2 linked regions of the Frankia casuarinae genome follow. The protein of the gene in region 2 binds, or shares a complex with, the protein of the main gene of each other region. Links are inferred from orthologs where the notes say so. Each region holds a gene or a part of one and is shown on either strand. Other genes may lie near its edges. The genes, in order: mfd and uvrA.

Region 1 (16,076 bases), 2.7 Mb from region 2 along the record:
GGTGTGCTGTACCCCAGCAGGTGCAGCGGGTTGTCAGCGGCGTCGACGACGGTCTTGCCGTCCGGGCCGGTCAACCGGGCCGAGGCGACGTTCCATTCCCGGGGCACGGTCCAGTCCAGGACCGGTGTCCCGCTGGGGACCTCGTGCACCGTGAGCGCGGGCTCCGGGCCGAGCGCCCGCGCGACGGTGGCGAGCGTCGTGCGGACACCGTCCCCGGTGATGCTGCGCATGGGGGGCAGCAGGGTGGCGACCAGGTCGTGCAGCCACGTACCCGGGTCGGCGCCTGCCGTCGCCGCGTACTCGCCGGCGTCGGCGGGCTCGGAACCGTTCGGGGGGGAAGCGTTCAGGGGGGAAGCGTTCGGCTCGGGACCGCCGGAGCCGCGGGAGGAATCGCTCATCGCTGGACCCGTCCGGAACCTCAGCCGGCCCAGACACGCCAGGGCGCGGCACCGGAATCCCAGAGCTGGTTCAGCTCGGTCCAGTCGCGGAACGTGTCCATACCCATCCAGAACCCGTCGTGAGTGTGCAGGGTCAGCTCGCTGTCCCGGGCCAGCTGCTGCAGCGGGTGACGCTCCAGCAGCAGCGCCGGGTCGTCGTCGAGGTACTTGTCGATGAACTCGCGCTCGAAGACGAAGTATCCCCCGCTCACCCAGCCGGTCTGCGGCGGCTTCTCGGCGAAGAGGGTGACGGCGTTGCCGTCCGTGGTCAGCTCGCCGTAGCGACTCGACGGCCGGACGCCGGTGACCGTCCCGATCCGCCCCGACGCCAGGTGGTCGGCGAGCACCGCGCCGACATCGACGGCACCCACGCCGTCGCCGTAGGTCAGCATGAACCGCGGGCCGGTCAGGTACTGGGCGACCCGGCGCAGCCGGGCTCCGGTTCCGGTGAGTAGGCCCGTCTCGGCGAAGGTCACCTCCCACGCCTCGTCGCCCACGGTGTTGTGGAACTGGGGGGTGTGGTCGTCGGAGAGCGTGAGGGTGAAGTCGGCGACCTGCGCACGGTAGGCGAGGAAGTAGTTCTTGATCAGATCGCTCTTGTAGCCGAGGCAGAGCACGAACTTACGGAAGCCATAGTGCTCGTAGGTCTTCATGATGTGCCACAGCACCGGCTTGCCGCCGATGTCCACCAGCGGCTTGGGTAGTTTCTCGCTGGCTTCCCGCAGCCGGGTTCCCATCCCGCCGCACAGGATCACGACGGGGATGTCCGCCACGTCGGGAATCTCGCTGGTCTGGGCGATCTCGATGCTCAAGGCTGTTGCGTCTCCCGTGCTCATGCCCCGGTCCGGACGCACTCGGGGCGGATGGGCGTCAATGGCCTGGTCGTTGCGGGACCGCGACGCGCTCCGGGTGATCCGGGGCAGCCGTCCCGCGGGCCGGCTGGTCGTGACCGGTGGGGGCAGCCACCGGGCGGTCCGGCTGCGCGGGCGGCGCGTTCCCACGCGGGTGAGGACGTCGCTGCTCGCCCGCGAACGTGCGTGCGGGCGTGACCCGTGGCAACGGTACCGTATGGTCCTTTGCCGGCTGGCGGTGTCCCTACGAACCCGCGTATGCGGCATAGACCCCACAGCCCCGCGGGCCTCCCACGCGTCTGACTTCCCTGACTTCCCTGGCTCCGGGACCGGATGACGGTTTCGGTGGGTCGGGTGCGCGTGTCGAACAATTCTCTCGGAGCGGGAGGGTTGGTCTACGGATGGCTGATCGTTGCACTGCGTGATAAGCCGAGGCCGCCGAAGGTGCACTTCGTCGGTGGTTGTTACTGTTTAGCGATCACTCTCGGATTACCGAACGAGCCTCGGCTCAGGTGTCGACGGTGATGGCGGACCTCGTTGCGAGCCACCGGATCGGGGAGAGTGTCGCGCTTGGCCGCACTTTTGCACTACATGAGTAAAAATGACTTTATAGATAGAAATGTACGACTGGGGTGATGCGGGTGCGCGGGCGCTCCTGGTCGGATGACCCTCCGGCCGCTGGTCGCTGGCCGGTGGCCGGATCGCCATCCTCGGACCAGGACGGCACGGTGCATCACTCCGAGACGGACCCGCCCCGTTCGGCCGATCGGCGGCCCGCCGGTGGGAGCGCCGGCATGCCGACCCCGTCCCGGGGCGAGTGGCCGGACGCCCGGCTGCTCCCGCTGCGCCGTCGCCGAAGCGACACGACGCCGCGGATCCTCCGTTCCCCTAGCGAGGGTTCCCCCACCGAGCTGGTCCACATCCGCCGCGACGGCGCTCCTCGCGACGCGGATGGCGGCCCGGTCACAGCCCCCGGCGGGGACCGGCCGGACCCGGTGCGGGCACGTCCGGACGGCGCCACCACGACCGTGTTCCATTGGCACGGGCGGCAGGCCCCGGCCGGGAAGAGGCTGGACACGCCGGACACGAACGTTCTGGCCCGGGACGTTCTGGCCCGGGACGTGCCGGTCTGGGACGGGCCGGTGCCGGACGCGCGTGTTCGGGCGGACGGCGGCGGTGAACCTGGCCCGGGTCGTCTGTCTCGCGTCGCCGGTTGGATCGCTGCGCGCCCGGGGGGCCGAGCCGGCCGAATCCCGCGTCTCCCGCTTGTCGCGGTCTCGATCGCGGTCGTGACCGCCCTGACCGCCTGGGTTCTGGTGTCCTCCGGAGGACACCCCACGGACACGGTGGCCGGCGGCCCGACGTCCGCCCCGCAGTCGCAGCCCCCGCCGCAGTCGCCACCCGCGCGGTCGCCGAGCTCCGGCCCCTCGCCCGCACCGGGGGTCCAGCCGCCGGTCACCGTGCCCCGGGTGCAGCGGGCCGCCACGACCGGTGAGTTTCCCACGGGGGTCGCCGCGCACACGTTGGCGCAGGCGAACCGCTGGGCGGAATTCCGTGGCCGGCCCAACGACGTCGTCGTCATGTACACCGAGCGGTCCAGCTGGCGGGCGATCGTCGAGCCCTGGATCGGTCGCGGCGCCTCGACCTTCGCCGGGTTCTCCGGCACATGGGTCATCAGCCAGCCGCTCTTTCCGGACGAGGGGCCGGAGAAGGGCAACCTCGCCGACTGCGCGGCCGGCCGCTACGACGCCGAGTGGCGGCAGTTCGGCCGCTGGCTGGTGAGCATGGAGCGGGGCGACTCGTTCGTCCGGCTGGGCTGGGAGTTCAACGGGCTGTGGTTCGCGTGGGCGGCCACGGACCCGCAGCAGTGGGTGCAGTGCTTCCGTAACGCCTCATCGGCGATCAAGGCTACCAGTCCGCGGGTCCGCATCGACTGGAACCTCAACGCCCACGGCTCGACCACGTCGGTCGGCGCCTTCGATCTCTACCCGGGTGACCAGTACGTCGACGTCATCGGGGTCGACAGCTACGACCAGTACCCGCCGAGCCCGACCTACGCTGACTTCGACAACCAGTGCAACGAGACCGGCGGTCTCTGTCAGGTGATCATCTTTGCGCGGATCCATCACAAGCTGTTCTCGGTGCCGGAGTGGGGCGTGGTCAGCCAGCAGGGCACCAAGGCGGGTCGGGTCGGGGCCGCGGGTGGGGACAACCCCGTCTATATAGAGAAGATGCACGAGACGTTTGTGCGTAACGCGGACATTCTCGCCTACGAGGCGTACTTCCCCGATGCCGTGCCGAACAACGTCCGTTCCTCGTTGGTCGACCCCACCATCAATCCCGCGGCGGCGGCGATGTACCAGCGGCTCTGGGGCTGATCCCTGGGGGCTGATCCCTGCCGGGGCTGGCTCGTCCCTGTTCGCCTGGTGGCCCGGGCTGCGGGGGTGTCGCAGGACACGGTCTTGCGTGGGGCGGACAGCAGTCCTCAGCACGATGGGCACGGCGGTGAAGACGGGCATCTTAGACCCCGCGTCGTCCGCCGCGTCCGCCGCGCCCGCCACAACCAGTACCCGGTCAAGAAGCCCGGCCAGCGCGGCACCCGCCACGACGCCCCGCCCACGATCAGGCTCGCCAACCCGGTACTCCCTGGCATCGGGCGCCGGTGATCGGTGCTTACCCGGGTAGCTGCCGCCAGATTGCGCGCCAGCGGGTGTCGGACAGGGAAGCCGGATCGGCGCCCTCGGCACGGACTGTGCCCTCGACGGCGGCCAGCCGGTCCCGGAAGCGACGGGCGGTCGCCCGAAGGGCCCGCTCCGGATCGACGGAGGCCGTCCGGGCGAGCGCGACGGCGGCAAAGAGCAGATCACCGATCAGGTCGTCCCCCGCCGTGCCCGACCGGGCCAGTACGGCGGCCGTGGCGGCGATCTCGGTGACCCGATCGCCCGCGTCGGTCACACCCCACGCGGCCGTCCCGGTCAGCGCGAGATCCGCCGGGACGCCGATGCCGGCCGCCCGCTTCAGCAGCTTGGCCGCGAGGGACAACGCCGGTTGGGAGAGTGGGACACCCTCGGTCACCGAGACGCGCCCCTTCTCGACCGCCTTGATCGCGTCCCAGTTGGCGACGACGTTCGCCGGACCGTCCACGACCACGTCACCGAACACGTGCGGATGACGGCGGATCAACTTGGCCACCAGACCGGCCGCGATGTCATCGACGTCCCAGCCGTCGTCGGCGCGCTCGGCGGCGATCCGAGCGTGGAAGAGCACCTGCATCAGCACGTCGCCGAGTTCCTCGCGCAGCTCGGTGAGATCGCCGTCCTCGATCGCCTGATACGCCTCGTACGTCTCCTCGACCAGGTACGGTGCGAGCGAGGTGTGCGTCTGCTCGGCGTCCCAGGGGCAGCCGCCCGGCGACCGCAGGCGGTCCATGACCGCGACGGCGTCCAACAGGCTCGAGCCGGGCAGCTCCCTGGTGGCCACGAGGCTCGTCACTTCGACCCCGGTCACCCCGTCGACGCCGGCATCGTTGCGTTCCCCGGATCCACTCGCCTCGCCGAGGAGGCAGTCGAGGATGTTCGGCGCAAGCGGATCGGGTAGCCAGGCGACCTCGGCCGCCGCGGGATCAGGCAGGGCGGCCCGGATGAGGGTCACCGCGCCGGCCAGACCGCCGGGATCGCCGGGATCGCCGGGATCGACGATCAGGACGGTCGCACCGGCCGCCCGCAGCGCGGCGAGCTGAGGATGCGTGGGGCTCGCGGTCAGGACGGGCACCGTGCGCACGACATCCCACGCCCGGGCCGTGAGAATTCCCGGTGCCACCCGGGGGCTGGTGACGACCACGGTGATCCGCATCAACATGTCGCCGTCCGCTCAGGATCGGGTGGTCAGGTCCAGGATCGGCGTGGGCGCGGGCTTGCTGGCGATCGAGCCCTCAGCGGCGACCACGGCGAACTGCTTCGTGTCCCAGGTACCAAATCGTGGGTTTATCGAGATGGGATCCCGGGACTCGGCCTGCGCGAGTAGCGGACGCACCTTCGTCGCCCGTTTGTCCGCCACCAGGAACCGAGCCAGGTAGGGCTTGGCCTGCCGGTAGCTGAGAGGGATCTTCCCGATCTGATCGACGATGCTGTCGTACTGGGCGCGGGTGTCCGCGTCGGAGGCGAGGACACCCGGGCTGATCTTGTCCCCGAGCGCCGACTCGAACGCTCCCGAGCGGACGATCGTCGCCACGTCCTGCTGGGCGAAGCCTGCCGCGGCGGCTCGCTGCTCGAACGCCTTCACGCTGCCGAACTGCAGGATCGCGTACGCCTGGTAGTAGGACGCGATGTCCTGGCCGGTCAGCGAGATCCCCAGCCGCTTCGCCTCACCGGAGATCAATTCGAGCTGCACGAGCGTGGTCAGGGTTCGTCGCTGGAGTTCACCCCGGTTGAGACTCTGCGACGCCGACTGCGAGGTCTGCGGGATCGGTACCGTCTGCGCGGCCTTGAGCCCACGGTCGACGATGCCGCGCAGCTGGGAGGTCCCGATGGTCTGCGAACCGACCTGGGCGGCGGCCCCGGCATGGGTCGTGCACCCGGTACCGACGAGCATGAGGAGCCCGACACCGGCGAGGAGACGGGAAAGCTTCACGAGCCGAGACGGTATCCGCTCAGCGTGGCGTACGGTACGGCGCCCTACGCCAGGAGTCAGATCGAGGCCGCCGCGGCGGCGACCGAGTCGCCCGCGACCGCATGCAGGAGCTGGCCGACCCAGACGAGCAGGGCCCGGTCCCGCAATGGCCGGGAACCGATGCGCCCCGTCTCGGTCGGCGCGGGAACGAGTACGGTCCGCACCGCCGGTTTGACCACGGCGCCCCGGTAGAGCCGGGTCAGCCGGAGTGTCTGACTCTCCCGCAGCTCCAGCGGAGCGAACCGGATCTGGCGACCGGCGGTGATGATCTCCGTGACGCCGAAGCGCCGGGCAAGCACCCGCAGGCCCGCGACGGCCAGCAGGTTCTCGACCGGTTCGGGCACCGGACCGAACCGGTCCACGAGCTCGCCACGCACCTCGTCGATGTCGGCGTCCGTGGCGGCGCCGGCCAGCCGCCGGTAGGCATCCAGCCGCAGCCGCTCGCTCGGCACGTAGTCATGCGGCAGGCTCGCGTCGACCGGCAGCTCGACCTTGACCTCCGGGGGCTCCTCGACCCCCTCCCTGCGGTACTCGGCCACCGCTTCGCCGACCATCCGCACGTACATGTCGAACCCGACCGAGGCGATGTGCCCGGACTGCTCGCCGCCGAGCAGGTTGCCCGCTCCCCGGATCTCCAGGTCCTTCATGGCCACGGCCATTCCGGCACCAAGGTCGTTGTGCTGGGCGATCGTGGCGAGCCGGTCGTGGGCGGTCTCGGTCAGCGGCTTGTCCGGCGGGTAGAGGAAGTAGGCGTACGCCCGGTCCCGGCCCCGCCCGACCCGGCCGCGCAGCTGGTGCAGCTGGGACAGGCCGAACACGTCGGCCCGCTCGACGATGAGGGTGTTGGCGTTGGAGATGTCCAGGCCCGACTCCACGATCGTCGTGCAGACCAGCACGTCGAACTTCTTCTCCCAGAAGGAGACCATGACCTGCTCAAGCGCGTCCTCGTGCAGCTGGCCGTGGGCGGTGGCGATCCGCGCCTCGGGAACCAGATCGCGCAGCCGGGCGGCGGCCCGGTCGATCGTCTCCACCCGGTTGTGGATGAAGAAGACCTGCCCCTCGCGCAGCAGCTCCCGGCGGATCGCCGCGGCCACCTGACGGGCGTCGTAGGCGGCGACCGAGGTCAGCACCGGGTGCCGCTCCTCGGGCGGAGTGTCGATGGTCGACAGCTCCCGGATGCCGGTGATCGACATCTCCAGCGTGCGGGGGATCGGTGTGGCGCTCATCGTGAGCACGTCCACCGCCGTGCGCATCTTCTTGAGCTGCTCCTTGTGCTCGACACCGAAGCGCTGCTCCTCGTCGACGATCACCAGGCCGAGATCCTTGAAGCGGTTCTCCCCGGACAGCAGCCGGTGGGTGCCGATGACCACGTCGACACTGCCGGTAGCGAGCCCCTCCTGCACCGCCTTGTGTTCGGCGGGCGAGTTGAACCGGCTCATCGCCTTCACCACCACCGGGAATGCGGCGTAACGCTCGGAGAAGGTCTGGAAGTGCTGCTGGACCAGCAGCGTCGTGGGCACCAGCACCGCGACCTGCTTGCCGTCCTGCACCGCCTTGAACGCGGCCCGCACCGCGATCTCGGTCTTGCCGTAGCCGACGTCGCCGCAGATTACCCGGTCCATCGGGACCGGCTTCTCCATGTCGGCCTTGACCTCGTCGATGGCGGCGAGCTGATCGGGTGTCTCTCGGAACGGGAAGGCGTCCTCCAGCTCACGCTGCCAGGGACTGTCGGGAGCGAAGGCATGCCCGGGAGCAGCCATCCGGGCGCTGTAGAGCCGGATCAGCTCACCGGCGATCTCCTTGACGGCCCTGCGGGCCCGACTCTTGCGCTTGGCCCAGTCGGCGCCGCCGATGCGGTCCAGGCTCGGCGCGTCACCCCCGACATACCGGGTGATCTGTTCAAGCTGGTCGGTCGGCACATACAGTCGGTCGCCCCGGGCGTACTCCAGCAGAAGATACTCCCGCTTGGCGCCCGCGACGGTCCTGGTGACCATCTCGACGTAGCGGCCGACGCCGTGCGCGTCGTGGACCACCATGTCCCCGGGGAGCAGGGCGAGCGGATCGATGCCCTTGCGCCGCCGGCTCGGCATGCGCCGCATGTCCTTCGTGCTCACCCCGCGGGCACCCGCGATGTCGCTTTCAGTAAGAACGGCGAGGCGCAAAGTATCGCTGGTGAAGCCGGTGGCGAGCCGACCGCAGGTGACTATGGCGACGCCCGGAGTGAGCGTGGCCTCCTCGGCGAGGCCGGCGCCCAGGTCGGCGTCGCGCAGCATCTCCACCAGGCGCTGCGCCGGACCGTGCCCCTCGGTGACCAGCAGCACTCGCCAGGACTCGGCGAGCCAGCCCTTGACGTCGGCGATGACCGCCGCGGTGTCCCCGTGGTAGATCGGCGCGGGCCGGAGGCTGGCGACCACCGTGTTGTCGCCGTAGTTGTCGCCGTAGTTGTCGCCGTACTCGGTCCCGTCGTAGGCGGCGCCCGTCAGCCCGGTGCCCGCCGGTTCCCGGTCGCTGCCTGCCGGGGTCGACATGAAGGGAGTGACCGACCACCACGGCAGGCCGAGATCCTCCGCACGCTCGCGGACCTCGATGATCGATCGGTAGGCGGCCGCGCCGAGATCGATCGGCGCGCCGCCACCCAGCGCCGCGACGCTCCACGACGCGTCGAGGAACTCCTGGCTCGTGCGCACCAGTTCGCTCGCCCGCGAACGGACCCGTTCGGGATCGCAGACCAGCACGTGGGTGCCGGCCGGCAGATCGTCCAGGAGTAGTGACATGGCGTCGACGAGTACCGGGGCGAGCGCCTCCATCCCCTCCACGGGGATGCCGTCGGCGATCTTGTCGAGCAGGTCCAGCAGCTCCGGGTGGCGCGTCGCGAGGTCCGCGGCCCGCGCCCGCACCTGCGCGGTCAGTAGCAGTTCGCTGCACGGCGGCGCGAACAGGACACGGCCACCACCGGTCGCGCCATCATCCTCCGGTAGCGCCCGCTGGTCCGCCACGGAGAACCGGCGGATGTCCTCGACTTCATCGCCGAAGAACTCGACCCGCAGCGGATGTTCCTCGGTGGGCGGGAAGACGTCGAGGATGCCGCCGCGCACGGCGATCTCGCCGCGCCGCTCGACCAGGTCCACCCGGTGATAAGCGATGTCCACCAGCCGCGTCACCACGCCGTCGAGGTCGGCCGTATCGCCCTCGGCGAGGGTGACCGGTGCGAGCTCGCCGAGCCCGGCCACCTGGGGTTGCAACACCGCACGGATCGACGCGACCACGATCCGCAGTGGCGGCCGACCGGTGCTCGCCGGATGCGCGAGCCGGCGCAGCACGGCGAGGCGCTGCCCGACCGTGTCAGCCCGGGGGGACAGCCGCTCGTGGGGCAGGGTCTCCCAGCTCGGGAAGACCGTGACCACATCGGGACCGAGCAGGCTGCCGAGCGCCGACGCCAGATCCTCGGCCTCCCGGCCGGTAGCCACGACAGCGAGGACCGGCCGGTCGGCCCCGACCGCCAGGGCCGCGGCGGCGAAGGGCCGCAACGCCGCGGGACCAGCGAGGTCGAGGACCGGTTCACCGACCGCGCCGATCGCCCGGCCCAGGGCAGGGTCCCCGCCGGGACGGGCGATCAGCGCGTCGAGCAACGGCGCGAGGGTCATGGGGTGCGTCCCTGTGCCTCTCGGTTGGTTGGGATCCGATGGTTGGGATCCGACGACGTGACACGGCGAGGCCGATCCGGCCCTGATCTACCGTCCGGCCCGGCCCCGCTCCACACGACGCTTCCGCCCGGCGATGCCCCGGTCCGCAGGCGCCGGCAGCGGGTCAACCTCGATACCCAATCGATCTTGATGCCGAGCCGACCTTAATACGGGTCAACCTTGATACCGGATCGACCTCGATCGGCTCAGCCCTGTCGGCACAGACGATATGTCCAGCCTACGACAACCTTCCCACCCGCCCCGGCAACCCACCCTCCTCCCGTTCGGACCGGCGCCATGTTCGTCGGGGCCGCGGTAACGTGCGCGTCCATACGAACGCGGGGCCGGCCGGGTGGACGCCGTGGACACGGCCGCAGGGCCGCATCGGCGAGCGCGACGGCTCCGACGTGACGCATCTCACGTTTCCGGCAACGCGGTCCGGTCGGTACCGGACGACGGACGGCACGCTCGGGCGCCCCGCACTCCCCCGTCCCGCCCGCTTCGGCGAAGGGGGCGCCACATCGCCGAGCGACGTACAGTCGACTGCCTGACGTCCGGTCCGGTTGCCCAAAATCGTCCGGTCCGGTCGTCCAATATCTACCCTAACGTAAGGGCCGAGTTGTCCACCAAGCGCCGTGGTGTTTCGGGATCGAACACGACCCGTGGCGACGTTTACCAGATCGGGGACGTTGCGGAGCGGGTCAGCCTCTCCCTGCGAACAGTCCGCTACTATGAGGAGTCAGGGCTCCTCGCGCCGGTAGGTCGGACCGTAGGGGGATTTCGTCTCTACGACGACGACGCCATCGAGCGGCTGCTCCTCATCAAGAAGATGAAACCGTTGGGGTTCACCCTGGAGGAGATACGGTCGCTGCTGGCCCTTCGTGATGAGCTCGCCGAGCCCGACCTCGCCGCGGGCGTCCGGGCCGAGCTCCAGGAGCGGCTTGGCACCTGGGTGGTACTCGCGGAGGAAAAACTCTCCACGCTTCGGGAGCAGGTCAGCGTCGCGGAGTCGTTCGTCGGCGGGCTGCACGACGACGCGAAACGGTCGGGAGGAACCGTCTGATCCGCGGATACCGATCACCGCACCCACCGCGGCGGGCCTCGCGCATCGCACCGGCAAGACCAAGATCAAAACTTGAAGTTATTTTCCGGCGGCGCCAGGGGTCCCCGCACTGCGCCGGAGGCGCTGTGGGTTCTTTGCGCCGGAGGCGCCGTGGGTTCTTTGAGGGTTGTCCCAGGAGGTTCGCCGAAGGCGAGGCGACGGAGACCCCGTACGGCGCCCGATGCCAGGGGTCCCCGCACTGCGCCGGAGGCGCTGTGGGTTCTTTGCGCCGGAGGCGCCGTGGGTTCTTTGAGGGTTGTCCCAGGAGGTTCGCCGAAGGCGAGGCGACGGAGACCCCGTACGGCGCCCGATGCCAGGGGTCCCCGCACTGCGCCGGAGGCGCCGTGCGGGGGAAGGCTAGCCTCTGAGGGCATGGCTGCCATCCCACGTAAGGCGCTGGCCGACGTCCGCCAGATCGCGGCGCGGCGGACGGCTCCGATCGTCCTTGAACTCGATCTGACGGTCGACCCGATCGAAGGCGTCCCCACCGACCCGATCACCCTGGCGCTCGCCCGGCGTCGGACGACCCTGCGGGATGTCGTCGAAGGCCTACGGTACGCGACCGAGGATCCCCGGGTGTCCATCGTGGTCGCGCATATCGCCGCCTGCGGGATGCCGCTGGCACGTATCCAGGAGATTCGCGCCGCGATCGCCGCGTTTCGTGCGGCCGGTGGCACCGCCATCGCCTACGCGGACACCTTCGGGGAGTTCGGGGGCGGCACGGCGCCCTACTATCTGGCCTGCGCGTTCGACGAGATCTGGCTCGCCCCGCCCGGTGACTGCGGCCTGACCGGTCTCGGGATGGAGGCGCCGTTCCTGCGGGGAGCGCTCGACCGGCTCGGTATCTCCGTCGAGATCGGCCAGCGGTACGAGTACAAGAACGCCGTCAACACGCTGGTGGAGCGGGACTTCACCCCGGCGCACCTGGAGGCGGTCAGCCGGATCATCGAGTCCAGCTCTGACCAGATCGTGGCCGGCATCGCCGAGGGACGCGGGCTGTCCACCGACCGGGTTCGGCGTCTGATCGATCTCGGACCGCTGGCCGGGTCCGTCGCGCTCGACACCGGTCTCGTCGACCGTCTCGGCTACCGCGACGAGGTGTACGCGGCGGCACGGGAACGGGTGACGCGGGGGCCGTCGGCCGGATTCGGGGGTGACGGGGAGGGCGCGGGCCGGGAGGATGCGCGCCGCGGGTCCGGCGCGGAGCCGGTTTTGATGTACGCCTCCGCCTACCGGCGGTCCGCCGAGCGGCGGGAGAAGTTCCCGGCGCTTCGCGTGGCGGCGCTGGCGGCCGGCGGTCCGGCGGCTTTCTTCTTCCGCGAGGTTCCCGATGATCGGGACGGCTCCCGTCCCGACGGCGCCGGGGAGGCCCACCTCCACCCGGACGAGGCCGCGGGCAGCGGGACGAGTGCGCTGGCCCCCTCCGTGACGGCGCCACATCGAGACCCGAAGAAGTCGGTCATCGCGCTCATCCATGGGACCGGGCCGGTCGTCCTCGGACACGGTGCCCCGGGTCCGTTCTCCGGGCCGGTGCTCGCAGCGGAGGCCACCGCGGCGGCCTTCCGTTCCGCCGCGCGTGATCCCGCGGTGGCGGCGGCGGTGTTCCGGGTGAGCAGCCCTGGGGGTTCCTACGTCGCCTCCGACCTGGTCCGCCGGGAGGCCGAGCGGTTCCGGGCCAGCGGCCGGCCGCTGATCGTCTCGATGGGTGACGTGGCGGCCTCTGGTGGCTACTTCGTCGCCCTGGCATCCGATGCGATCGTGGCGAACCCCGGCACGCTGACCGGCTCGATCGGGGTGTTCGCCGGCAAGCAGGTGATCAGCGGGCTGCTCGACAAGGTGGGAGTGGGCTTCGGTGCCGTCGCGGAGGGCGAGCATGCGCTGATGATGTCGCCGCGGCGGCCCTTCACCCCGGGGGAGCGGGAGAAACTGGAGGAGTTCCTGGACCGGGTCTACGCCGACTTCGTTGACAAGGTGGCGGTCGCTCGCGGGCTGTCCCGGGACCAGGCGCACCAGCTGGCCCGCGGCCGGGTGTGGACCGGCGCGGACGCCCATGCGCACGGCTTGGTGGACGTCCTCGGCGGGTTGGCGCAGGCGATCGAACTCGCCTGGTCGCGCGCCGGTCTGCCGGCCGGTGAGACTCCGCGGGTGCGGCTGACGCCCAAGCCGTCGGTGCTGGAACGGGTCCGGTCGCCGAAGTCCAGCGAGGACCGCGGGGCCGCCGCGTCGGTGGCCGGGTCGGTGGCCGGGTCGGTGGCCGGGTCGGTGGCCGGGTCGGTGGCCGGGTCCGCCCTGGGCCTGCTCGGCGCTGGTCCCGGTGCCGGCTTCGTCCCGGGTTGGGGGGCGCTGGCACCGCTGGCGGCGCGGCTTGGTCTGCCCTCGGCCGGTCCGCTGGTCATGCCGCCGATCGGGCGGATCGGTTAGCCGGTCCGCACCGGTGGCCCACAACGAACTCGCCGGCCTGTGGGATGCGTGACACCGCCGTCCGCGGGAGGATCGACGCCCGGGTGCCCGACGGCCAGGCAGGCGGTGAAATGACCGTCGGGTGGCCGGTGAACGGACCCGCCGCGGGTGAATGGACGCGCCGCGCCGGGCCGGGACCGGCGTCGCGTCGCCGTGGGGCGACGGTAGTCTCGCAGCGACCGGTTTCGTCCGGACGGCACCGCTCGTCCCGCGCCACGATCCGCGGCAGGCCATCAGGGTCTGCCCCGGTGGCCTGCCGCGGGGTGGTGGCTTCCGGTCACCGGCCTGTGGCGGTCCGCTGCTGCCACCGCGTCATCGTTCCGTGTCAGAGCGCATACCGGAGGTCGAAGCCGTGCCGTCTATCGAGGCCGTCGGAGCCCGCGAGATCCTTGACTCGCGCGGTAACCCCACCGTCGAGGTCGAGGTCGTCCTGGAGGACGGCACGCTGGGCCGCGCCGCGGTGCCCAGCGGGGCGAGCACCGGTGCCTTCGAGGCCGTCGAGCTGCGCGACGGGGACAACCGCTATGGCGGCAAGGGCGTGACCAAGGCCGTGGCCGCGGTGATCGACCGGATCGGTCCGGCGATCATGGAGTTGGAGGCCACCGAGCAGCGTCTTCTCGACGCGACGCTCATCGACCTCGACGGCACCCCGGGCAAGTCGGCCCTCGGCGCCAACGCCCTGCTCGGGGTCAGCCTGGCGGTGGCCAAGGCGGCGGCGGCGTCGAGCGGCCTGCCGCTGTTCCGGTACCTGGGAGGTCCGACCGCGCACCTGCTCCCGGTGCCGATGATGAACATCCTCAACGGTGGTGCGCACGCCGACACCAACGTCGACATTCAGGAGTTCATGATTGCTCCGATCGGCGCGAGCACCTTCGCCGAGTCGCTGCGCTGGGGTGCGGAAGTCTATCATGCGCTCAAGAGCGTGCTGAAGGCGCGGGGCCTGGCGACCGGCGTGGGCGACGAGGGCGGCTTCGCGCCGAGCCTGCCCACCAACCGGGAGGCTCTCGACCTCATCGCCGAGGGGATCGACAAGGCCGGCTTCGCCCTGGGGACGGACATCGCCCTGGCGTTGGACGTTGCCTCCACCGAGTTCTACGCGGACGGGTCGTACACCTTCGAGGGCAACTCGCGTAGCGCCGAGTACCTGAGCGACTACTATGCCGAGCTCGTCTCCGCCTACCCGATCGTCTCCATCGAGGACCCGCTGGCCGAGGATGACTGGGATGGCTGGGTGGCGCTCACCGAGCGGCTCGGTGGCAAGGTGCAGCTCGTCGGGGACGACTTGTTCGTGACCAACCCGGAGCGGCTGGCTCGCGGGATCGCCTTGAAGGCCGCAAACGCCCTGCTGGTGAAGGTGAACCAGATCGGCACGCTGACCGAGACGCTCGACGCGGTGAACCTGGCCCACCGTAGCGGCTACCGGGCAATGATGTCCCACCGGTCCGGCGAGACCGAGGACACCACCATCGCCGACCTCGCCGTCGCGGTCGACTGCGGTCAGATCAAGACCGGCGCCCCGGCGCGCTCGGAGCGGGTCGCGAAGTACAATCAGCTGCTGCGCATCGAGGAGGAACTCGACGACGCGGCCCGGTACGCGGGCGCCGCCGCGTTCCCCCGCCGCAGGCAAGCCGGCTGATCCCATGCCGCCGCGGAACACCGCGCTGACCACGAGGGCGACCCTGCTCGCCGTCGTGATCTGCGTGCTGGTCCTGACCCTCGCCTATCCGCTGCGGCTGTACCTGCAGCAGCAGGCCAAGCTCTCCGAGCTGAGCCGGACCAACGCGCAGGCCCAGGCGAGGGTCAACGAGCTGCGGGCGACGGTCGAGCGCTACGACGACCAGGCCTGGGTCGAGGACGAGGCGCGCCGTCGGCTGCATTACGTCAAGCCCGGTGAGCGGGCGTACCTGATGCCGATCAAACCGGCACCCACCAAGGACGGCGACGAGACCCGCGGCGGGTCGTCCGGGGGCTCGGCCTGGTACGCCCGACTCTGGTCGGAGATCTCGACGCCGTAGCGGTCACGGGGCGGGAGCCCCGACCCCGGTGCGGCGAAGGAACGGGCTTGGCGGACGGTGATGACGGCGATGACGGCGAGGGGGTGAGTATGGCACCGGCGGTGACGGCCGAGGATCTCGAGATCGTGCGCCGTCAGCTCTCCCGCGAGCCGCGAGCCGTCCTCGCGGTGGCCCATCGCTGCTCGTGCGGTCTTCCCGACGTGGTCGAGACCGCACCGCGGCTTGCCGGCGGCACCCCCTTCCCGACCCTGTACTACCTCACCTGCCCCCGGGCTGCGTCGGCGATCTCGCGGCTGGAGGGGGTCGGGGTGATGCGCGAGATGACAGCCCGGCTGGCGGAGGATCCGCGGCTCGCCGCCGCCTACGCCGTCGCCCACCGGGACTACCTCGCCCGGCGCGACGCGCACGAGGTGCTGCCCGCCGCTCCGAGCGCGGGTGGCATGCCCGATCGGGTCAAGTGCCTGCACGTCCTCGTAGCGCACAGTCTCGCCGTGGGTCCGGGAGTCAATCCGTTCGGTGACGAGGCCCTTGCGGCTGTTCCCGACTGGGGTCGGCGGGGGCCGTGCGTGGCCGGTGGCCGATGTCCGGGCGTTGACGAGGCCGAGGCGCCCGGACCCGCCCCGGGCGGCGGGGCGGCGGGCGACGGACCGACCGGCAGTCGTTCGACAGGGGATCCGGCAGGGGACCCGACGGGGGATCCGAAAGAGATCCGATAGGGGATTTGACCGGGGAGGAGAGACCGTGAGTCGGGTCGCCGCGATCGACTGTGGAACCAACTCGATCCGTCTGCTGGTGGCGGACGTCGAGGGATCGACCCTGCACGAGCTGACCCGCCAGATGGAGATCGTCCGGCTGGGGGC
Region 2 (15,350 bases):
GATCCTCTCCGGCCCGGTCGGGAGGAACGGCCGGGGAGGACCGGCGCCGCCCGACGGGTTTCGCCTGCCGGCGGCGCGCGGGCCCAGCGGCGCGCGGCGACCAGCGGCGCGCGGGCCTAGAGACGCGCGGCGACCAGCGCGGTCAGGTCGACCAGCCGGTTGGAGTAGCCCCACTCGTTGTCGTACCAGCCGACGACCTTCACCTGATTGCCGGCGGACATCGTCAGCAGCGAGTCAAACGTGCAGGACGCCGGGGTGTTGACGATGTCAGAGGAGACGATCGGGTCCTCGGTGTAGACAAGGTAGCCCTTCAGCGGGCCCTCCGCCGCCGCTTTGAACGCCGCGTTGACCTCTTCCTTGCTGGCCTTCTTGTCCAGGGTGGCCACCAGGTCGGTGACCGAGCCGTCGAGGACCGGCACCCGCATCGCCAGTCCGTCGAGCTTGCCCTTGAGGTGGGGCAGGACCAGCGCGGTGGCCTTCGCCGCACCCGTGGTGGTCGGGATGATGTTCTGCGCCGCAGCCCGCGCCCGCCGCAGGTCCGAGTGCGGGAAGTCCAGGATGACCTGGTCGTTGGTGTAGGCGTGGATGGTGGTCATCAGCCCCTGGCTGATACCGAAGGCCTCGTCGAGCACCTTCGCCATCGGCGCGACGCAGTTCGTCGTGCAGGATGCGTTGGACAGGATGTGGTGCCTGGCCGGGTCGTAGGCGTCGTCGTTCACGCCTATCACCACAGTGATGTCCTCGTCCTTGGCCGGCGCCGAGATGATGACCTTCTTGGCACCCGCCTGCAGGTGCTTGCCCGCATCCGCCGCCTTGGTGAAGCGGCCGGTGGACTCGATGACGACGTCCACGCCCAGATCGGCCCAGGGCAGCGCCGCCGGGTCGCGCTCGGCCAGCACCTTGATCACGGTATCACCGACGCGGATACCCTCGTCAACGACACCGACCGCAGCGGAAAGCGTACCCAGCGTGGTGTCGTACTTGAGCAGATGCGCGAGAGTCTTGTTGTCGGTCAGGTCGTTGACCGCGACGATCTCGAGATCGTTCCGGTTGCTCGCCGCGAGCGCCCGCCAGAAGTTACGACCGATTCGCCCGAAGCCGTTGACACCCACCCGCGTAGCCACGTCCAGGACTCCCTACCGTCTTGTCTCGTCGTTTCGATAGTCACGCCGTCGTTCCATCGCGACGTCGTCGTTCGGTTGTGACGTTCTCGTTCGTGTGGCGCTGTCGTTCGTGTGGCGCTGTCGAGGCAGGAGCCTAACGAGTTTGCACATCATCGGCGGGAATCCGAACCGTGCGATGTTGGTCTCCTCACACGGTGCGGGCACGCCCCACCCGGAAACTACATCCCATCACATGGCTGCGCTGCCGCACCGCCGGTGCGCCTCCGCGCAGGGCCGGGGGCCGGCAGATCCCGTGGACCCGCGCTGACGCCGGCCGAACCGCCCAGGCGGGCGCCCCACAGGGCGGGTCCCACCCCGAAGAGCCCCGAAGAGCCATCCGATCCCGATGGTGCTACTGGGCCAGTAGTCCACTTGCGGGTATGACTTGCAGGTATGAAATGTCTGGGCCTGACCTGGGCCGCTGTTGCTCAGGCGTTCTCAAGGAGATCCGGGGAGACGCTCGCCTCGGTGTTGGGGATACCGAGCGCGTTGGCCCTCTTGTCGGCGAGCGCCAGCAGCCGGCGGATCCGGCCGGCGACCGCATCCTTGGTCAGCGGCGGGTCCGCGAGCGCGCCCAGCTCCTCCAGGGAGGCCTGCGCGTGCTCGATGCGCAACCGGCCGGCCGCCAGCAGGTGCTCCGGGGCGTCGTCGCCGAGGATGCGCATCGCGGCCTGCACCCGGGCGCCGGCGGCCACCGCGGCCCGGGCGGAGCGGCGCAGGTTGGCGTCGTCGAAGTTCGCCAGCCGGTTGGCGGTCGCCCGGACCTCCCGGCGCATCCGCCGTTCCTCCCAGGCGAGCAGGCTGTCGTGCGCACCGATCCTGGTCAGCAGCGCGCCGATCGCGTCGCCGTCGCGGATGACGACGCGATCGACGCCGCGCACGTCCCGGCTTTTGGCCTGGACCCCCAGCCGACGCGCCGCGCCGACCAGGGCGAGCGCGGCCTCTGGACCAGGCGAGGTCACCTCCAGCGAGCAGGACCGACCCGGCTCGGTCAGCGAACCGTGGGCGAGGAACGCGCCCCGCCAGGCCGCCGCGGCGTCACAGGCGGAGCCCGTGACCACCTGCGGCGGCAGCCCGCGCACCGGACGGCCACGCTGGTCGAGCAGGCCGGTGGACCGCGCGAGCTGCTCGCCGTCTCGCTCGACGCGCACGATGTAGCGCACCGAGCGGCGCAGCCCACCGGCGGCCAGCACGGCCACCGTCGAGGGGAAGCCGAAGACCTCGGCGACCTCACGACGCAACCGGCGGGCGGTCGCGCCAGTATCGAGTTCCGCCTCGACCACGATGCGACCACCGACGATGTGCAGCCCCCCACCGAAGCGCAGCAGGGCCGCCATCTCGGCCCGCCGGCAACAGGGCTTCGCGACCCGCAGCCGGCTCAGTTCGTCCTTGACGGTGGCCGTCATCGCCGCCACACCGATCACTCCTTGGCTTCACCGGATGGGGTCCGGCGGACCGGTCCGCCGGACGATGAGTACTGCGTGACCGGCCGCCGGGACGCGGGCGTCGGGCAGGTCGCCTCCGGGAGTCCCGCGAACACCGCACGGAAGGCCGCGGCGAGCCGGACCGGATCGTGCACGGGCGCGCCGGGGATCCGCACCGGCGCCAGATGGAGCCGGGCACCGACGTCCGCCGCCGCCCGGGCGAGCAGATCGGGGTCGGGCACGGCGGTCGGATCGGCGATCACCACGTCCAGCCGCAGGCCGGGAACGTGCCGGCCGAGGGAGTGGAGATGGGCCTGGGGGGTGTATCCCTCGGTCTCCCCCGGCTGGGCGGTCAGGTTCAACACCATCACCCGGTTCGCCCGGGACGTCGCGATCGCCCGGTTCATCTCAGGAACCAGCAGATGCGGCAGCATGCTCGTGTAGTGCGATCCCGGTCCAAGGATGATCCAGTCGGCCGCGCCCGCCGCGGTCACCGCCTCCGGACAGGCCGGCGGTGCCGCCGGCGACAGCCGGACACCCGCGACCCGTCCACCGGTCGTGGCCACCGCGGCCTGCCCGCGCACCTCGACCTCGGCGGTGGGCGCCGCCGGATCCAGCCCCACGACGTCGGCGACGATATCGATGCCCCTGGTCGACAGCGGCAGCACCCGCCCCCGCACGCCGAGGAGGGTGGCGGCCAAGTCGAGCGCGGCCACCGGTGATCCGGTGCGCTCGGCGAGCGCGGTCAGCACGAGGTTGCCGACCGCGTGCCCGGCGAGCGGCCCGTCGCCGCCGAACCGGTGCTGGAACACGTCCGCCCAGGTGGTCGACCATCCGTCCGGTCCGGCCAGCGCGGCCAGGGCCATTCGCAGATCGCCCATGGGGAGCGCGCCGAGCTCCGCGCGCAGCCGCCCGGAGGATCCACCGTCGTCACCGACGGTCACCACGGCGGTAAGCGCCGAGGTGATCTGCCGGAGCGCGGCGAGCGAGGCGGCGAGCCCGTGGCCGCCGCCGAAGGCGACGACCGCCGGTGCCCGGTCCGGACCGTCGGAGCGCGCGGCTACGCCCTTGAGGTTCACGGATGGTTCACTCCCGTCCCAGGTCACGGTGCACCACCCGGACTCCCACGCCGCCCGCGGCGAGCCGGATGCCGAGCTGCTCGGCGATCGCGACGCTACGGTGCTTGCCGCCGGTGCACCCGACGGCCAGCGTGAGATACCGCTTGCCCTCACGGGCGTAACCCTCGCCGACCAGGCGGAGCAGCGCCGAGTACTGGTCGAGGAAGTCCTGCGCTCCCGGCTGGGCCAGCACATAGTCGCGCACCTGCGGATCGCGGCCGGTGAACGGGCGCAGCGCCTCCACCCAGTGCGGGTTGGGCAGGAACCGGCAGTCGGCGACGAGATCCGCATCCAGCGGAAGTCCGTACTTGTACCCGAACGACACCACCGTGGCGTTGAGCCGGTTGGCGTTCGGCTGCCCGAACGCGGCGTCGATCTTCGACCGCAACTCGTGGACGTTCAGGTCGGTGGTGTCGAGGACCAGGTCGGCCTCGCCGCGCAGCTCGGCGAGCAGAATCCGTTCCCGGCCGATGCCGTCGACCACCCGCTCGTCGCGCTGCAGCGGATGCGGCCGGCGGACGTGCTCGAACCGGCGGATCAGCGCGTCGTCGCTGGCCTCGAGGAACAGCATCCGGGGATGCATGCCCCGCGCGTCGAGCGCCGCGATCGCGGCGCGCAGGTCAGAGAAAAACGGCCGGCCCCGCACGTCCACCACGACGGCGATGCGGCTGATTGCCCCACCGGAACGACGGCCCAGCTCAGCCATGGTGGACAGCAGCTCCGGGGGAAGGTTGTCGACGACGAACCAGCCCAGGTCCTCCAGACACTTCGCCGCGGTGCTGCGCCCGGCGCCGGACAGCCCGGTGATGATCGCCAGATCCAGGGTCGGGGTGGTCATGAGACGGTCTCCGTGTCGAGAATCTCTCCGGTGCGCGGGTCGACGACGGGGGCGGGCGCGTCGGCGCGGCCCGGCGCCGACCGGGCCAGCGCGGTGACGATCGCCGCCGCCGTCCGCGGGCCGATGCCGGACACCTGCGCGATCTGCTCGGCACTCGCCGCCCGTATCTTCGCCACCGAACCGAAGTGGCGCAGCAGGGCCTTGCGCCGGGTGTCACCCAGGCCGGGGACCTCGTCGAGGGCGGAGGCCACCATGGCCGTGGACCGCTTCTGCCGGTGGTAGGCGATGGCGAAGCGGTGCGCCTCGTCGCGCACCCGTTGCAGCAGGTAGAGCGCCTCGGACGTCCGCGGGAGGATGACCGGGTCCGCGGTGTCCGGCAGCCAGACCTCCTCCAGCCGCTTCGCCAGCCCGCACAGCGCCACCCCGCCGGGGCCGGCGTCGATGCCGAGCTCGTCGAGCGCCCGGGCCGCCGCAGCCACCTGGGGCGCCCCGCCGTCCACCACGACGAGGTTCGGCGGGTAGGCGAACCGGCGCGGCCGCCCGGTCCCCGGATCGATCGGCTGCGCGGCACCCGGCGCGCCGGCGATGTCGCCAAGCTCGGCGATGTCGGCGATGTCGGCGATGCGGGACCGCTCGGCGAGGTAGCGCGAGAACCTCCGGTGGATGGTTTCGTACATGCTCGCCACGTCGTCCCCGGCACCCTCCCGGCCGGCACCCTCCCGGCCGGCGATGCCGCGGATCGCGAACCTGCGGTACTCGGACTTGCGCGGCAGGCCGTCCTCGAACACGACCATGCTCGCCACGACGTTCGTGCCCTGGGTGTTCGAGACGTCGAAGCACTCGATGCGCAGCGGCGCGTCGGGCAGCTCCAGGGCCTCCTGAAGCTCGGCGAGGGCACGGCTGCGGGCGGTGAGGTCACTGGCCCGCTTCGTCCGGTGCAGCGCGAACGCCTGCTTGGCGTTGCGCTCCACCGTTTCGAGCAGGGTGCGCTTGTCCCCACGGCGGGGCACGCGGACCTCGACGCGGCTACCCCGGGCCGCGCCGAGCAGTTCGGTGACCGCCTCGACATCGGGCGGCAGGGCGGGCACCAGGATCTCGCGGGGGATGCCTTCCCCCTGGGATCCCGCGGTGGTCGTGGGCACCGTCGAACCGGCGGTCCCGGTCGAGGCCGCTCCCGTGCCGTCGAGGTACTCCTGGGTGAGGAACTGCTCGACGAGGTCCGCGGTCGTGACCTCGTCGAGCTTGTCGACGACCCAGCCCCGCTGGCCGCGTACCCGCCCGCCACGCACGTAGAACACCGCGACGGCGGCCTCCAGCTCGTCCTCGGCGAAGGCGATGACGTCGGCGTCGGTGCCGTCGGGCAGGACCACGGCCTGCTTCTCAACCGCACGGCGCAGGGCGCCGATGTCGTCGCGCAGCCGCGCGGCGCGTTCGTACTCCTGGGCCTGCGCCGCCTGCTGCATCTCCCGTTCGAGCCGACGCAGGTAACGGCCCGTCTGCCCGGACATGAAGTCGCAGAAGTCCTCGACTATCTCCCGATGGGTGGCCGCGTCGACCCGTCCCACGCAGGGTGCCGAGCACCGGTCGATGTACCCGAGCAGGCACGGCCGTCCGACCTGCGCGGCCCGTTTGAAGACCCCGCCCGAGCATGTGCGGGCGGGGAAGACCCGCAGGAGCAGATCGAGGGTCTCCCGGATGGCCCAGGCATGCGCGTACGGGCCGAAGTACCGGACGCCCTTGCGCTTGGGTCCCCGCATGACCTGCAGGCGCGGGAACTCCTCGTGGAGGGTCACGGCGAGACTCGGGTAGCTCTTGTCGTCGCGGTAGCGGACGTTGAAGCGCGGGTCGAACTGCTTGATCCACGTGTACTCGAGCTGGAGGGCCTCGACCTCGGTCGAGACGACGGTCCAGTCGACCGAGCTCGCCGAGGAGACCATGTGCTGCGTACGCGGATGGAGGGTGTGCAACTCGGCGAAGTAGTTGGCCAGCCGGGCCCGCAGGTTCTTGGCCTTGCCGACATAGAGCACGCGACCGTGCTCGTCACGGAAACGATAGACACCGGGTGTCTCGGGGATCGAGCCCGGCGCGGGCCGGTAGGACGCCGGATCAGCCATGAACCGAGCCTACGGCGACCTTCATCCCGAGCAAGCAGCACCTGCACGTAACCATTTCATCACGCATAGCGCGCGGGCTTGGCGGCGGGTTCCCTCCGGTGGTGGCGGTAGGGTGACGAGCGGCGACGGCCACCCGGCAGCATCGTGACCGATTACACACCTTCCGCTGTTTCGGGGGCCCCCGTTGGCGTCCGGGGCGGAGGGCTGCGACCCTCGAGACATCGGGCAAGCGAACCGAGGGAGCCAGCGCGTGCTTGGTAAGGACGTCACGGCGGAGTTCGTCGTGGACGACGCGTCCAGCCGTGGGCGGATCACCGTGTTCCAGATCTGCTGGGGCGCCCGCGACCCGTTGGCCGTGTCCATGACGCTGGTGTCCAGGCCGGAGCATCCCGCGCTGCCGCAGGGCAGCTGGGTCGCACCACGCGACACCCTGCGCGCCGGCCTGGAGACGGCGGTGGGCGACGGGGACGTCCGGATCGGTCCCGACGCGGATCGGCGCGGCGTGCGGCTCGACCTGGTGCACGGCGACCGCCAGTCCGTGGTAGTGGTCGCGGCGTCGTCGCTGCGCAGCTTCCTGGACCGCACCGAGCGGCTTGTCCCGACCGGTCAGGAGCACACCGAACAGGAGCTGGACGCCGTCCTCGCGGACCTGCTGCGGACCTGAGAGGGCGGGAGCGGTCCCACCTCGGCGACCCGGTCACTGAGGATCTCCCGGAGGAAGACCGCGGTGTGGCTCTCCTCGACCGCAGCCACGGCCTCGGGCGACCCCTGCGCGACGACACGGCCGCCTCCCGTGCCCCCCTCCGGACCCAGGTCAATGATCCAGTCCGCCGTCTTGATGACATCGAGGTTGTGCTCGATCACGATGACCGTGTTCCCGGCGTCGACCAGCCGGCCGAGCACGCCGAGCAGCTTGCGGATGTCCTCGAAGTGCAGACCGGTCGTCGGCTCGTCGAGCACGTAGACCGTCCGGCCGGTGGAGCGCCGCTGCAGCTCCGAGGCGAGCTTGACCCGCTGCGCCTCGCCGCCGGAGAGGGTCGGCGCCGACTGGCCGAGCCGGACGTACCCCAGGCCGACGTCGTTCAGCGTCCGCAGGTGGCGGGCGATGGCCGGCACCGCGGCGAAGAACTCCGCCGCCTCCTCAATCGGCATGTCGAGCACCTCGGCGATGTTCCTGCCCTTGTAGTGCACCTCCAGCGTCTCCCGGTTGTACCGGTCGCCGTGGCAGACCTCGCACGGCACGTACACGTCTGGCAGGAAGTTCATCTCAATCTTGAGGGTGCCGTCACCGGAACACGCCTCGCACCGCCCGCCCTTGACGTTGAACGAGAACCGGCCCGGCAGATAGCCACGGACCTTCGCCTCGGTCGTCTCGGCGAACAGCCGGCGGATGTGGTCGAACACGCCGGTGTAGGTGGCGGGGTTGGACCGCGGCGTGCGTCCGATCGGGGACTGGTCGACCCGGACCGCCTTGTCGAGATTGTCGAGCCCGCTGACAGTGCGGTGCCGGCCCGGCACCTGCCGGGCGCCGTTGAGCTTGTTCGCCAGGACGGCGGCGAGGATGTCGTTGACGAGGGTGGACTTCCCCGAGCCCGACACCCCGGTGACGGCCACGAAACAGCCCAGCGGGAACGACACGGTGACGTCGCGCAGGTTGTGCTGCCGGGCCCCGTGCACGGTCAGTGCCCGGCCCTTGGCCGGCACCCGGCGGATGTCGGGCACCGGGATCCGCCGCCGCCCGGACAGGTAGGCGCCGGTCATCGACTCCTCGCTGGCGAGCAGCTTCTCGACCGGCCCGGAGACGACGACCCGACCGCCGTGCTCGCCGGCGCCGGGGCCGATGTCGACCACCCAGTCGGAGGCGCGAATCGTGTCCTCGTCGTGCTCGACGACGATGAGCGTGTTACCCAGGTCGCGCAGCCGCAGCAGGGTCTGGATGAGCCGGCGGTTGTCCCGCTGGTGCAGGCCGATCGACGGCTCGTCGAGCACGTACAGCACCCCGACGAGCCCGGAACCGATCTGGGTGGCCAGCCGGATGCGCTGTGCCTCGCCGCCCGCCAGGGTGCCGGCGGCCCGGTCGAGGGAGAGGTAGTCCAGCCCCACGTCCAGCAGGAATGTCAGCCGCGCGTCGACCTCCTTGAGCACCCGACCGGCAATGGTCCGCTCCCGTTCGGTGAGGTCGAGCCCGCGCAGGAACACGGCGCACTCGCCGATCGCCAGACCCGAAACCTCGGCGATCGACCGGCCACCCAGCGTCACCGCGAGTGACTCCGGCTTTAGCCGCGCGCCGCGGCAGGCCGGGCAGGGGATGTCGCGCATGTAGCCCTCGTACCGCTCCCGGCTGCTGTCCGACTCGGCCTCGCGGTGCCGGCGGCCCAGGAAACCGATCACGCCCTCGAAGGAGGTGTGGTAGGAACGCTTGCGGCCGTAGCGGTTGGTGTAGCCGACGTGGATCTCGGTGTCGCCGCTGCCGTACAGCACGGCCTTGCGGGCCCGCTCGGGCAGCCCCTCCCACGGGGTGTCCATCCTGAAGCTGAGGTCCTCGGCGAGGGCCGTGAGCAACCGTTCGAAGTACTCCTTGTTGTGGCCGCCCGACCAGGGGGCCACCGCGCCCTGCGCCAGCGACAGGGTGGGGTCGGGCACGACGAGCTCCGGGTCGACCTCCTTGCGGGTCCCGATCCCGGTGCACTCGGGGCAGGCGCCGTACGGCGAGTTGAACGAGAACGACCGCGGCTCCAGCTCCTCAAAGGAGAGGTCGTCGTAGAGGCAGGCCAGATGCTCGGAGTACATCCGCTCGCGCTCGGGATCGTCGGCGTCGCGGTCGACGAAGTCAACCAGGACGAGCCCGCCGCCCAGCTTCAGGGCCGTCTCCACCGAGTCGGTGAGCCGCCGCTTCGCTGACGACTTGATCGCGAGCCGATCGACGACGACCTCGATCGTATGCTTGCGCTGCTTCTCCAGCTTCGGCGGATCGGTGAGCGGCACCACCGTGCCGTCGACGCGGGCCCGTGCGAACCCGGAGCTCTGCAGCTCGGCGAACAGGTCGACGTACTCGCCCTTGCGGCCACGCACCACCGGGGCCAGCACCTGGAAGCGGGTGCCTTCGGGCAACTCCAGCAGCCGGTCGACGATCTGCTGCGGGGTCTGCCGGGAGATCAGCCGCCCGCACTTCGGGCAGTGCGGACGGCCGGCGCGGGCGAAGAGCAGCCGCAGGTAGTCGTAGACCTCGGTGATCGTGCCGACGGTGGACCGCGGGTTGCGCGAGGTCGACTTCTGATCGATGGAGACGGCCGGAGACAGCCCCTCGATGAAGTCGACGTCGGGCTTGTCCATCTGCCCGAGGAACTGCCGCGCATAGGCCGACAGCGACTCCACGTAGCGCCGCTGCCCCTCGGCGAAGATTGTGTCGAAGGCGAGGCTGGACTTGCCGGACCCGGACATACCGGTGAAGACGATCAGCCCGTCGCGGGGCAGGTCGAGGTCGACGTCACGGAGATTGTGTTCACGCGCGCCACGCACGACAAGACGATCGGCCATCGACAAACCCTCATGATCTTCAGTAAGACCGGACCTGGGCGAGTGTGGCCATGCTACGGATGAGGACCGACACTTTTCCGGGGGCGGCCACCTAACCATCAGCCGGACGAATCCGTCGCATCCGGCAGAGACCTCAGAGGCGTCAGAGGCGTCAGATCTCCCGGTGCCACCCGACGGACCGTAACGACCGGCAGCTATCCCCTGTTCCCGTCCCATCCGCGCCATCCACTCCGGAGAGGATCGTCATGAGCGACGCCAACGGCGGCGACACCAGCCGCACCGGCTACACCGAGTACACCGGGAAAGTCACGGTCGGCGGTCCGGCCGACGTGCGGACCCTGCCAGGCCTGACGATCACCAAGGTCGCCGTCGGCCCGATGAACAACAACGCCTACCTGTTGCACTGCCCGGTCACCGGGGAGCAGCTGCTCGTCGACGCGGCGAACGAGGCCGACACGCTGCTGCGGCTTGTCGGGGACGCGGGGCTGGCAACGGTGGTCACCAGCCATCGGCACGATGATCATGTGCAGGCCCTCGCAGATGTGGTCACCACCACCGGGGCCAGCACGGTCGCCCATCCGGACGACGCCCCGGCCATTCCGGTGCCCACCGCGCGGCAGGTGCGCGAGGGGGACGAGATCGCCGTCGGGACGGCGGCCCTTCGGGTGATCCACCTGGTCGGGCACACACCCGGATCCATCGCCCTGCTCTACGACGCCGATCCCGCCGCTCCCCACCTCTTCACCGGAGACTGCCTGTTCCCTGGCGGCCCTGGAAACACGTTCGGTGACGAACAGGCCTTCACGACGCTGATGGACGATCTCGAACGCAAGATCTTCGGCCCACTGCCGGACACCACCTGGATCTACCCCGGCCACGGACACGACACCACCCTCGGCGCCGAACGCCCGCACCTGGCGGAATGGCGCGCCCGCGGCTGGTGACGGTGGGGGTGAGGCCGGCTGCGGCGAGCTCGCGCACTCACGCCACCGGATACGCTCACTCCCCCGAGACCCCCTCCGGCACGAGGTGATGCTGGCGCTACGTCCGCTGGCCAGAGGAGCCGGGGGAGCCGTCGGCGAGATCATCGATCAGATCGTCCTGCCGCTGCCGCGGCGTCCGCGGGACCGGGCGGAGATGGCCGAGACGCAGCCGCGTCTCGGCCGGGACGGCGTGCCACCGTGAGCTGACCGCGGGCTCCCAGCCTGGCCGGGCCAGCCCGCTCACCAGCCCGGAGAGGATCCGGACCGCGCGCAACGCGTCGTGCGACCGGCCCACGGCCAATTTGCGCGCGGCGAGGACGGTCAACTGGGCCGCGTGCACCGCGGTCCACGACCGGCCCACGTCGTGACGGTGCCGCCGGGCATAGGTGGCTGCCGACCGGCCGAGTTCGGCGTACAGCAGCCCGGACCGCCCGACGGTCTCCCCGCCCACATGAACGACCGGCCAGGCGTCGTCCGCCCAGACGATGCGCCCACCCGCGGCGTGCAACCGGGCGAACAGATCCGTCTCCTCGTAGTACATCCAGTACGACGGGTCGAATCCGCCCAGCCGTAGGAAAATCTCCGAGCGGACGGCGAAGAAGGCGCCGACCGGATAGCGCAGTTCCGGCCACCTCTCCACCGCGGCGATCTCGCCCCGTACCGCCGTGTAGGCGTTCGTCCGCGGGCGCGGCAGGACGGCACTCGCCCGTCCCCGCTCGCCCGCCGTGCCGCGGATCGGGAAGCCGACCACGTCGGCGGACGACGGGGCCCAGGCGAGCAGCTTCGGGATCATCGTCGCGGTGTCGGCAGGGACCGTCACGTCACTGTTGACCACCAGGATCCACTCCGGCCGCAGCCCGTCCTCCAGGGCACGGCGGACAGCGAGGTTCACCGCGGTGCCGTATCCGACGTTCCCGTGCCCCTGGACCACGCGCACACCGTCCGGCAACGCATCATGTCGGGATTTCCCATCATTTTCTACCAGAAACACCCGACATTCCGCCATGGCATCCAGTGTGGTCAGCAACCGGTACAGAGACGTCGATCCCCCGTGAGAAACGACGACCGCCAACAGCCTGTGCATCATCCGCCTTCGGCTAGTACGCCCGCAACGAGCTGCGAAATTTCGGGAAGAATCGGCAAGAAAGGACCACGACTCACACCGAACGAGTACACACGATCGGTCCCGGAACGTCGAGTATTCCCGCCCGCGCGTCTCCTCGCCCACGTCAGAGAGATACGTTCCGGCGGCTGGATGTGCACCGAATGTACCGCAGTACCCGCCGGAGCCAGCATAACCGCTGAGCCAGGACTGTCAGGCATCCTCGTTCCCGGCGCGTCGCGACACCATTCCTCGATATGTTTCCGGGCAAGTGGCGAACCGGGCCCGGTTCGCCACCCGCCCACCGGTCATCGGGGCACCTCCTGGGAGCCTTCGGCCACGCCCCCCGGCTCGGCTACCCCCTCCGGCTTGGTTACCCCCTCCGGCTCGGCCACGGACCGCGGGGCCGGCGGGGTGGTGCGCAGCGACCAGACGATGGCCACGATCAATGTCACCACAATGACACCGAGCGACAGCGCGATCGGCGGGTGCCACACGTCGGTGAGCAACATCTTCACGCCGATGAAGGCCAGGATGAACGCGAGCCCCGTCGCCAGGTGGTGGAAACGTTCCATCAGACCGGAGAGCAGGAAGAACAACGACCGCAGCCCCAGGATGGCCAGGGCGTTGCTCGTGTAGACCAGGAACACCTTGTCGGTCACACCGAGCGCGGCGGGCACCGAGTCGAACGCGAACAGGACGTCGGCGGTCTCGATCACGACGAGGACGGCCAGTAGCGGCGTGGCGACCAGCTTCCCGGCACGCCGAAACACGAAACGCTGCCCCTGATAGTCGTCGGTGACCGGAATGACCTTGCGAAGCAGCGCGACCGCCCTGCTTCGGCCCGGATCCATCTCGACGCCGTCGCCCCGGAGCATCGTGACCGCCGTGTAGAGCAGAAAAGCCCCGAAGACGTAGATGACAAAGCTGAACCGTTCGAGCAGCGCGATGCCGGCCGCAATGAACAGGAAACGGAGCACAAGCGCTCCCAGCACACCGTAGAACAGGACGCGGTGCTGGTAGGCGCGAGGCACCTTGAAATAAGAGAAGATCAGCGCGAAGACGAAGAGGTTGTCGACGGACAGGCTCTTTTCCAGCAGCCACGCGGCGGCGTACTCGCCGGCGGGCCCCGGGCCCTGCCAGGCCCAGATGACACCGGCGAATCCGATGCCCAGCGAGACCCACAGAACGCTCCACCACGCGGCCTCGCGAAAGCCGATGACGTGAGCCCGACGATGTGCCAGCAGGTCGATGGTCAGGAGTGTGAGCAGGACGCCGACGAAGGCGGCCCAAGCCCAGGGGGGCACGTACACAGATGATCTCCAGCGGAGTCGGGTGCCCGCCACGGCGGGCGGTCAGCGCCAGAAGCCGCCGGGATGGGCGGGGCGGACCGTGGTGGCGCGCCCGCGCAGCGGGGCGGTCTCCACCGCCTGCTTCAGCTCCACCGGGCCCACCGTTCCGATCAGGCGAAGGCGACCGTCATCCGGGGCGGCGCCAATGACGGCGACGCAGCCCGCGGCCGGCCGCTCCAGAAGCCGGCCGGTGACGTCCGTCAGCTGCTCGTCCGGACGGGCGGTGGCAACCATCTCCAGCGGAATCATGACCCGGTTGATCCGGGCGAGACCTCGATCGTCCATCGGCACGGCGGCGAGGTCACGCAACAGCGCCACCCCGGCGAGGGATCCGTCGAAGTCCTCGACTCCGAACACCGCCCTCCGCGACGGCAGTACAACCTCGTCCAGCGCGCTTGCGACGGTCGTCCAGGCGGACAACGGCGGCGGCGGCGGGCTCATCACGTCCCGGACGGTCAGACCCTCCAGCGCGACGTAGGTCCGCTGCTGCGCCTGGGCGAACCGGGAGGTGCCCAGCGCCAACCAACCCAGCAGGACAGCCCACAGCGCGACGAACCCGACCAGGAACGACCCGACCAACCCGACGGCGATCAGTGACCAGCCAGTGATCACGCCGGCGCGGGCCGCGGCCTGCTCGGCGCGCGCACGACTGCCAGTGCGGCGCTCCACCCGGGCTGCGATCAGCCGGCCGCCGGAGCTGCGCGGGGAGGGAAGGACGTCAACGAGGGTCACCAGCAGCGCGAAGGTACCCACCCACAGGGCCACCTCGCCGGCCAGTTCCCAGGTGCCGGCGGGTGCCAGGGCACCGAGCACGACAAGCAGGGCCCCGGCGGCAGCGGTGACGAGCAGGCCGGCCCGCGCGATCCGCGCCTCGACCTGGGTGCCGACCTGGGTGCCCGTCCCCGGCGTGGGATCGAGGGCCGCCACGGGCGGCGGCGCGAGATCGATACCGTGGAGTGCCGGCTGGTGGGCGGCCGGGTGAGGGGTTGTCGGGTGAGGGGCGACCGCCACGCCCGCGGAGCGGTCGGGCGCACCGGCCAGGACCAGCCGGCTTCCGAAGGCGCCGAGGGTGATGCCGAGAACGGTCACCCCCGACCGACGGGCCGACCGGGCCCGCATCAGATCGGCGGCCAGCAGGACGCCCACGAGCAAGCCCGCCCCGATCAGACCGCCGGACAGGTAGGCGAATCCGGGCCGGCCGGGCACGGTGGCCGGCAGCGTGATCGCGGAGAGGAGGACAGTGACGATCGCCACCGAGACAGCCAGTCCCGGACGCACCGTGATCGGCGGGAGATGTCCCCGTCGGGTGGCGTCGTGGGTGGTCATGTCCGCTCAGAGCTCCTTTCGCCTTCACCGGGCCGCGGTCACGACCGGGTGTCATACATGCTCAACGCATAGCCTGCCCGTCAACGTCCCGGCAGACACCGCAGGGAGTCCGCGACTTTGCCGACGATTTCGTTGCCGAGGTTCGGCAACATCGAAGTTCGGCAACATCGAGATTCGGAAACTGTCGGAGGCCTGTGGTGTGCTAGAAGCCGTGAGCACAACGTTCGAACGGCCCACCATCGACATCGAGCGGACGCGGGCGCCGTTTCAGGTCGTGTCCGACTTCTCCCCGTCGGGCGACCAGCCTGCCGCCATCGACGAGCTGGCCCGGCGGGTCGGGGCCGGCGAGTCCGACGTCGTCCTCCTCGGCGCCACCGGCACCGGAAAGTCCGC

The links.
Region 1: the proteins of uvrA (region 2) and mfd are in contact, whole or in part, in a crystal structure (PDB 4DFC), measured with the Escherichia coli proteins. The link is inferred for Frankia casuarinae from one-to-one orthologs.

What each region holds. Positions count from the first base shown.
Region 1 is NC_007777.1:4,689,210-4,705,285, reverse strand. Bases 5,774-9,975 are described here. They hold mfd (transcription-repair coupling factor), read right to left. Parts: upstream 9,601-9,975; coding sequence 5,974-9,600; downstream 5,774-5,973. Other genes in these bases: FRANCCI3_RS19815 (SurA N-terminal domain-containing protein), read right to left, coding at 5,774-5,917. In the rest of the region: FRANCCI3_RS19835 (DUF4910 domain-containing protein), read right to left, coding at 1-398; FRANCCI3_RS19830 (sugar phosphate nucleotidyltransferase), read right to left, coding at 419-1,273; FRANCCI3_RS19825 (glycoside hydrolase family 26 protein), read left to right, coding at 2,083-3,666; mazG (nucleoside triphosphate pyrophosphohydrolase), read right to left, coding at 3,962-5,146; more of FRANCCI3_RS19815, read right to left, coding at 5,159-5,773; FRANCCI3_RS19805 (MerR family transcriptional regulator), read left to right, coding at 10,259-10,702; FRANCCI3_RS19800 (S49 family peptidase), read left to right, coding at 11,114-13,162; eno (phosphopyruvate hydratase), read left to right, coding at 13,554-14,837; FRANCCI3_RS19790 (FtsB family cell division protein), read left to right, coding at 14,842-15,216; FRANCCI3_RS19785 (DUF501 domain-containing protein), read left to right, coding at 15,306-15,932; FRANCCI3_RS19780 (Ppx/GppA family phosphatase), read left to right, coding at 15,958-16,076. UniProt on the Escherichia coli protein: Couples transcription and DNA repair by recognizing RNA polymerase (RNAP) stalled at DNA lesions. Mediates ATP-dependent release of RNAP and its truncated transcript from the DNA, and recruitment of nucleotide excision repair machinery to the damaged site.
Region 2 is NC_007777.1:1,955,182-1,970,531, reverse strand. Bases 7,064-10,539 are described here. They hold uvrA (excinuclease ABC subunit UvrA), read right to left. Parts: upstream 10,195-10,539; coding sequence 7,264-10,194; downstream 7,064-7,263. Other genes in these bases: FRANCCI3_RS08190 (MBL fold metallo-hydrolase), read left to right, coding at 10,440-10,539; FRANCCI3_RS08200 (SsgA family sporulation/cell division regulator), read left to right, coding at 7,064-7,321. Outside these bases: gap (type I glyceraldehyde-3-phosphate dehydrogenase), read right to left, coding at 117-1,124; DNA-binding protein WhiA, read right to left, coding at 1,592-2,569; gluconeogenesis factor YvcK family protein, read right to left, coding at 2,584-3,666; RNase adapter RapZ, read right to left, coding at 3,674-4,543; excinuclease ABC subunit UvrC, read right to left, coding at 4,540-6,657; more of FRANCCI3_RS08200, read left to right, coding at 6,908-7,063; more of FRANCCI3_RS08190, read left to right, coding at 10,540-11,138; FRANCCI3_RS08185 (glycosyltransferase family 2 protein), read right to left, coding at 11,236-12,261; FRANCCI3_RS08180 (TerC family protein), read right to left, coding at 12,588-13,592; FRANCCI3_RS08175 (alanine and leucine rich protein), read right to left, coding at 13,635-14,957; excinuclease ABC subunit UvrB, read left to right, coding at 15,169-15,350. UniProt on the Escherichia coli protein: The UvrABC repair system catalyzes the recognition and processing of DNA lesions. UvrA is an ATPase and a DNA-binding protein. A damage recognition complex composed of 2 UvrA and 2 UvrB subunits scans DNA for abnormalities.